Regions from separate parts of the Methylobacterium sp. 001424705 genome, predicted to be linked through region 2. Evidence: predicted binding sites of a transcription regulator. Region 2 holds the regulator's gene; the other holds the start of a gene.

The links. The regulator LexA, encoded in region 2, represses DNA repair genes until DNA is damaged. The targets are predictions, from matches to a motif close to TGTTCNNNNTGTGTTCNG.
Region 1: dnaE (DNA polymerase III subunit alpha) is a predicted target of LexA. The motif match lies at 1,020-1,037, and genes of this name have one in related genera.

The regions. Positions count from the first base shown of each region.
Region 1 covers NZ_JCBANU010000023.1:83,983-87,518, forward strand. Annotated here, with positions in the region: gene AC6EUL_RS17245 (lipoprotein-releasing ABC transporter permease subunit) at 1-135, shown strand, start outside; gene AC6EUL_RS17250 (ABC transporter ATP-binding protein) at 149-862, shown strand; gene dnaE (DNA polymerase III subunit alpha) at 1,273-3,536, shown strand, end outside.
Region 2 covers NZ_JCBANU010000005.1:94,115-97,650, forward strand. Annotated here, with positions in the region: gene AC6EUL_RS06105 (ComEC/Rec2 family competence protein) at 1-1,185, shown strand, start outside; gene lexA (transcriptional repressor LexA) at 1,179-1,931, opposite strand; gene AC6EUL_RS06115 (DUF937 domain-containing protein) at 2,285-3,070, opposite strand; gene sfsA (DNA/RNA nuclease SfsA) at 3,234-3,536, shown strand, end outside.

The DNA.
Region 1 (3,536 bases), on a different contig from region 2:
ATCCCGGCCGAGATGAACGCCAACGAGATCACCGTGGTGGTCGTCACCTCCATCGCCCTGTCGCTGATCGCGACGCTGTATCCCTCGTGGCGCGCCGCCCGGCTCGATCCGGTGCAGGCCCTGCGCTACGGTTGAGGCCCGAGCATCCATGACCACGACAGCCGAGGCGCCCGGCGCGCAGCCGGTCCCGGCCCTGTTCTTCGCCAAGGTGGAGCGGCGCTACGCCCAAGGGGCCGGCGCCCTCGAGATCCTGCGCCAGGCGGATTTCGCGATCTGGCCGGGCGAGCTCGTCGCCCTGGTGGCGCCCTCGGGGGCCGGCAAGAGCACGCTGCTGCACCTCGCCGGCCTGCTGGAGCGCCCCGACGGCGGCGAGATCTACATCGGCGGCCGTCCGACCGCCGCGATGGTGGATGCCGAGCGCACCCGCCTGCGGCGCGAGGAGATGGGCTTCGTCTATCAGTTCCACCACCTCCTGCCGGAATTCTCGGCCCTGGAGAACGTGGTGATGCCGCAGCTGATCCGCGGGCTCTCGCAGCGCGAGGCGCGGGCGCGGGCGGACGAACTCCTGAGCTTCCTCGGCCTCAAGGAGCGCCTCCAGCACCGGCCGGCCGAACTCTCGGGCGGCGAGCAGCAGCGCGTCGCCATCGCCCGCGCGGTCGCCAACGGCCCGCGCCTGCTCCTGGCCGACGAGCCCACCGGCAACCTCGATCCGCACACCGCCGCCCACGTCTTCGGCATCCTGGTGGCGCTGGTGCGCGCCTCCGGCCTCGCCGCGCTGATCGCCACCCACAACATGGATCTCGCCGCCCGCATGGACCGGCGCGTGACGATCCGGGACGGGCTGATCGAGCAGCTGCCCTGAGGGCCGGGCACGGGTATCAATGGCGGCGGATCGCTGGGCCGCGGAGGTCCGACGCCTTCGCGTGAGCACGCGGAGCCGATCCGCGACCGCTGGCCAAGGCGACGGGATTTACCGGGCCGTAACCACGATGCGGTGCGCCGACGAGTTTCGCTTTACATAGAACAAAACAAGAACAAAACTTGGGGCGTCAACGAAAGGCGAGGCCCATGTTCAAGCGGATGATCCTGACGGGTGCGGTCGAGTTCATGGCCTTCGGGCTCCTGGCGATGTCCATCGCCGCCTGGGCTGTCGCACTGGCGCCCTTGCGTTAGCGTTGCGACGGGGTCACAGGGGTCGTGCGGTCCACAGGGAAACGCGTCCGGGCCCCGAATTCTCATGGATTGGAAACCACGACTCGGGCTGGTGGTCTCATGGCGCGCATCCTGAAAGACCCGGCTTACGTCCACCTCCACGTTCACTCGTCGTTCTCCCTGCTGGAAGGGGCCCTGAAGGTCGGGGACATCGTGAAGGCGGCGCTCGCCGACCGGCAGCCGGCCCTGGCGCTCACCGACACCAACAACCTGTTCGGGGCGCTGGAATTCTCCGAGAAGGCAGCCGGCGCCGGCCTCCAGCCGATCCCGGGCCTCCAGCTCACCGTCGCCTTCGAGGCGCCCGATCCGATGGCGCGCGTCGGGCAGGGCCAGGCCGGCTGCGCCAACATCGTCGTGCTGGCCAAGGACGAGACCGGCTACGGCAACCTGCTGCGTCTGGCGAGCCGCGCCTATTTCGACGGGGCGCTGGGCGACGCCCCCCGGGTCGGCGTCGAGGCCCTGGCCGAGTCGAGCGCCGGCCTGATCGCCCTGACGGGCGGTTCCACCGGGCCCCTCGACAGCGCCCTGCGGCAGGGCCGGGCCGAACTCGCCGCCGGCCGCCTGGCGCAGCTGCGCGCGGCCTTCGGCGAGGACGGCCTCTACGTCGAGATCCTGCGCCACGGGCTGCCCGACGAGCGCATGGTCGAGCGGGAATTGCTGCGGCTCGCCGACACGAACGGCCTCTCGGTGGTGGCCGCCAACGAGCCGTTCTTCGCCCGGGAGGGCGACTACGACGCCCACGACGCGCTGCTGGCCATCGCGGACGGCCGCCTCGTCTCGGACGACCGCCGCCGCAAGCTGACCCCGCGCCACGGCTTCAAGACCCGCGCCGAGATGGCCGCGCTCTTCGCCGACCTGCCGGACGCCCTGAACGCCACCGTCGAGATCGCCATGCGCTGCGCCTACCGCGTGCGCACCCGCAAGCCGATCCTGCCGAATTTCGGCGTGGTCGCCGTCCTCGACGCCGCCGCCCCCGAGGGCACCCCCGAAGTCCCGGCGGCGCCCCCCCTCGACGAGCCGGCGGAGCTGCGCCGGCAGGCGGAGGCCGGCCTCGAACGGCGCCTCGCCCAGCACGGCACCGCGCCCGGCATGTCCGAGCAGGTCTATCGCGACCGCCTCGCCTTCGAACTCGACGTCATCGTCGGCATGAAGTTTCCCGGCTACTTCCTGATCGTGTCGGACTTCATCAAGTGGGCCAAGGACCACGACATCCCGGTGGGGCCGGGCCGCGGCTCCGGCGCCGGCTCCCTGGTGGCCTGGTCGCTCCTCATCACCGACCTCGACCCGCTGCGCTTCGGCCTGCTGTTCGAGCGCTTCCTCAACCCCGAGCGCGTCTCGATGCCGGATTTCGACATCGACTTCTGCGTCGAGGGCCGCGAGCGGGTGATCAGTTACGTGCAGCAGCGCTACGGCGAGCGGCAGGTGGCGCAGATCATCACCTTCGGCACCCTGCTGGCCCGCGGCGTGCTGCGCGACGTCGGCCGCGTGCTGGAGATGCCCTACGGGCAGGTCGACAAGCTGACCAAGCTCGTGCCGCAGAACCCGGCCAATCCCGTCACCCTGGTCCAGGCCATCGAGGGCGAGCCGAAGCTCCAGCAGGCGATCGAGGAGGAGCCGATCGTCGCCCGGCTCATGGAAATCTCGAAGAAGCTCGAGGGCCTGCACCGGCACGCCTCGACCCACGCCGCCGGCGTGGTCATCGGCGACCGTCCCCTCGAACAGCTGGTGCCGCTCTACCGCGACCCGAAGACCGGCATGCGGGTGACCCAGTTCAACATGAAGTGGGTCGAGGCCGCGGGCCTGGTGAAGTTCGACTTCCTCGGCCTGAAGACCCTGACGCTGCTGCGCTGCTGCACGGACTTCCTGGCCCGGCGCGGCATCATCGTGGATCTCGCCTCGCTGCCCCTCGACGACGCGGCGACCTACGCGCCGATGAAGCGCGGCGAGACGGTGGGCGTGTTCCAGGTGGAATCGGCCGGCATGCGCAAGGCCCTGGTCGAGATGCAGGCCGACCGCTTCGAGGACATCATCGCCCTGGTGGCGCTCTACCGCCCGGGCCCCATGGCCAACATCCCGGTCTATTGCGAGCGCAAGCTCGGCCGCGATGCCGGCAACGAGGCGAGCTGGTACCCGCACGAGAAGCTGGAGCCGATCCTCAAGGAGACCTTCGGCATCATCGTCTACCAGGAACAGGTGATGGAGGTGGCCAAGGTCCTGGCCGGCTACTCGCTCGGCGAGGCCGACATGCTCCGCCGCGCCATGGGCAAGAAGATCAAGGCCGAGATGGACGCCCAGCGCGACCGCTTCGTGAAGGGCTGCATCGA
Region 2 (3,536 bases):
GCGCTCAGCATGCGAAACCTGGCCCTCGCCGCCCTGATCGCCCTGGCCCGCGAGCCGGACGGCCTCCTCGGCCCGAGCTTCCAGATGTCGTTCGCGGCGGTGGCCGGCCTGATTGCCTGCGCGCCGCTGATCGCCGGACGCGGGCGGCAGCGCGACGGTGCCGGCCTGCTCACCCGGATCTTCGCGCTGGCGACCGCGGCGGTCCTCGGCACCCTGGCCACGACGCTCGTGGCCCAGATCGCCACCGCGCCCTTCGCCACCTACCACTTCCAGACGGTGCAGCCCTTCGGGCTGGTGGGCAATGCGCTCACCCTGCCGCTGGTCTCCCTGGCGGTGATGCCGTCAGCGGTTCTGGGCATCCTCGCCTATCCGTTCGCGCTGGATCAGCCGGTCTGGTGGGCCATGGGCCTGGCGGTGCGGGGGATGCTGACCATCTCGACCTGGATCGCGGGCTTCGGCAACGCCGTCGTCGTGGTCCCGGCCTTCGGCACGGGGGCCCTCGGCCTCCTGGCCGCCGCCCTGATCGTCCTGACGCTCCCGGCCTCGTCGCTGCGCTGGCTCGGCCTCATTCCGGCAGCGATCGGCATCGCCTGTGCGGCTGCCCCGGATCGCTACGACATCTACGTCGATCGGGAGGGGGCGGGCGCCGCCATCCGCCAGCGCAACGGGCGGCTCGCCACCCTTGGCCGGCCGCCCCCCTTCGTGCTCGCGCAATGGCTCAAGGCCGATGGAGACGACCGACGGGTGCAGGACGTCACGGGGTTCGACAGCGCGCGTTGCGATCGCCTGGGCTGTACCCTGACCACACCCGACGGCCGCGTGCTCGCCCTGACCACCGACAAGCGTGCCCTCGGAGAGGACTGCGCCAGGGCCGACATCCTGATCACCCGGCAATCCGCGCCCGGGGGCTGCACCGCATCGATCGTCATCGACCGGGATTTCCTGGGATCCCACGGTGCGACCGCGATTCGCCTCACCCGCGATGGGCCGTCCCTCGCCACCGCGAAGCATCCCGGGGATGTCGTGCCCTGGCGTGCGACGCCCTTGCGAAAGCCGTTGGACCCGCCGGGAACGGCCTTGCCATCTTCGACACCGCCGGCGTCGGTCTTACCGGAAATCCCCGATCGCACCCGCGACCCGTCGGATCCGTCCGGCGATGAACCGGACGGGGACCCCCTTCAGTAGCGGCGCACCAGACTGACCAGACGTCCCTGGATCTGCACCCGATCCGGCCCGAGGACCCGCGTCTCGTAGGCCGGATTCGCCGCTTCCAGGGCGATGGACGATCCACGCCGGCGCAGGCGCTTCAGGGTCGCCTCCTCGTCGTCGATGAGGGCCACGATGATGTCGCCCGTATTGGCGGTGTCCTGCTTGCGGATGACCACCAGGTCGCCGTCGAGGATCCCGGCATCGACCATCGAATCGCCGCGCACCTCCAGGGCGTAATGCTCGCCACCGGCCAGGAAATCCGGCGACATCGTAACCGAATGGCTCTGTTCCTGGATGGCCGAGATGGGCGTACCGGCCGCGATCCGACCCATCACCGGGATGGTCACGGCCCGACCGCTCTCGTCGGTGGCCTGCGTGGTCGGCAGTCGGGACACCGATGCGCCGGCCGGCAGGCCCTTGCCCTTGCCGCCTTCGACCACGCTCGGCATGAAGCGGCGAACCTCGGAGGCCGGAGCGGCGCGCGGGGCGCCCGCATTCCCCCCGAGGCTCTCCGGCATCCGGATCACCTCGATGGCCCGCGCCCTGTTGGGCAGCCGGCGCAGGAAGCCGCGCTCCTCCAGGGCCGTGATCAGGCGGTGAATGCCCGACTTCGACTTCAGGTCGAGGGCGTCCTTCATCTCGTCGAACGACGGGGGAACGCCGCTCTCGCGCATCCGAAGCTGGATGAACTGGAGCAGGTCCAGCTGCTTACGCGTCAACATGCGGGACACTCTTCGTTAGCGCCACGGATCGCGGCGGGTGGCACTAGAAACAAACCACGAACACGTTAAACGTTCCGTAAGTGTTCTGCAAGGGTTCCCATCTCAAGCCTCTCGGGCGCGATCCGTTCGATCCCCTCGGCAAGGGCGGATCTGGGCGTCGCCCGAGCGCCACGCCGGCCTGCCGCTGCGGCCATCGCTGCGATCGAGTGGTGCCCCAATCCGACGAATGAGTTGGACGGCCGGCGTCTTGACCGGTCGGCAGGGCGCCCGGGCGCAGCGCCCTCGGGTCGATGGCCCGGCGACGATCGGTTCTCTGCCGTCCTCTGCCGGCGTCGCCGACGGCGGGTCTTCGGCTAGCGCTGCCCGGTGCGCCCTGCCTTGGGCCGGTCACCCGAACCGTTGCCGCCCGTCTCGGTGGGATTGCGGGGATCCTGCCAGAAGGTATCGAACAGGCGCTGCATCGCGCGGGCGTTCTCCTGCTGCACCTCCAGGCCCGTCTGGAACATCTGCTGCATCACGTCGAAGGGCGCTTCCGTGGCCGACCTGTCCGGCGCGGCGGACTCCGGCCGGGGCGAAGCCGCGAGCCACGTCGACGCCGCACGCGGCCGTGCCTGGGGCGAGGGCGTCGCGGGCTTCGGGGCCTTGGCGCCGGAGTTCAGGAACGCCTGCATCATCTCCGACCAGGCATTGGGCGGGAAGCCGAAGGGGTTCGCCTCGGCGCGCGGGACCGGCGCCGCGGCAGGCGCTTGGTTGATCATGACGTGGACGATCCCCGCCACCACCATGCCGGCCATGATCGGCAGCATCTGCTTCAAGGCCGGCATCGCCACGCCGCTGACGGCAGCGGCCTGCTGCAGAACGGCCTGACTCAGATGGGGCGAGCCGAAGAGTTGCTGGACCAGCATGTCCATCTGCGGCGTCGCGCTCGACGCCTTCGGCGCGGCGGGGCCGACGAGATTGAAGAGGTGGGCGAAGCCGGTCGGATCCTGGGCGACGTTCCGCTGCAGCCCCATCGTGAGGGCCGGAAGCAGGGCTTCCATCGCGCGCAGGCTCTGCTCCGGCGACAAGCCGAACTGCCGTCCGAACCCCTGCGCGTTGGGGCCCGCCTGCGCCTGAAGGATGTCGAACAGATTGAACATGGCGGCCTCGCGGACGAACTGCGGCTTTCCCGGTCATCGACCCGGGCGCGCCGCGCGAATTCTGTCGCATCCGGTCGGTACTGACCAGCCCGGGCGCCTCACGACGGCCCGATTCCCCGTCGACGGGGGCCCGTATCAACCCGTTTCTTGCCCCGGACCCGCGATGCGCTTCCCTTCGCCCCTGATCGAGGCGCGCCTGGTGCGTCGCTACAAGCGCTTTCTCGCCGACCTGCAGCTTGCCGACGGGTCCGTGATCACGGCCCATTGCCCCAACCCGGGGGCGATGCTGGGACTTGCGGTGCCGGGCGCGCGGGCCCTGTTGTCCGACGTCCGGAGCCCGACGCGCAAGCTCCCCTTTTCCTGGGAACTGGTGGAGGCGGATCTGCCCGGCGGCCGGCAATGGGTCGGCATCAACACGATGCGGCCGAACGCCCTGGTGGCGGAGGCCTTCGCCGCCGGCGGCCTG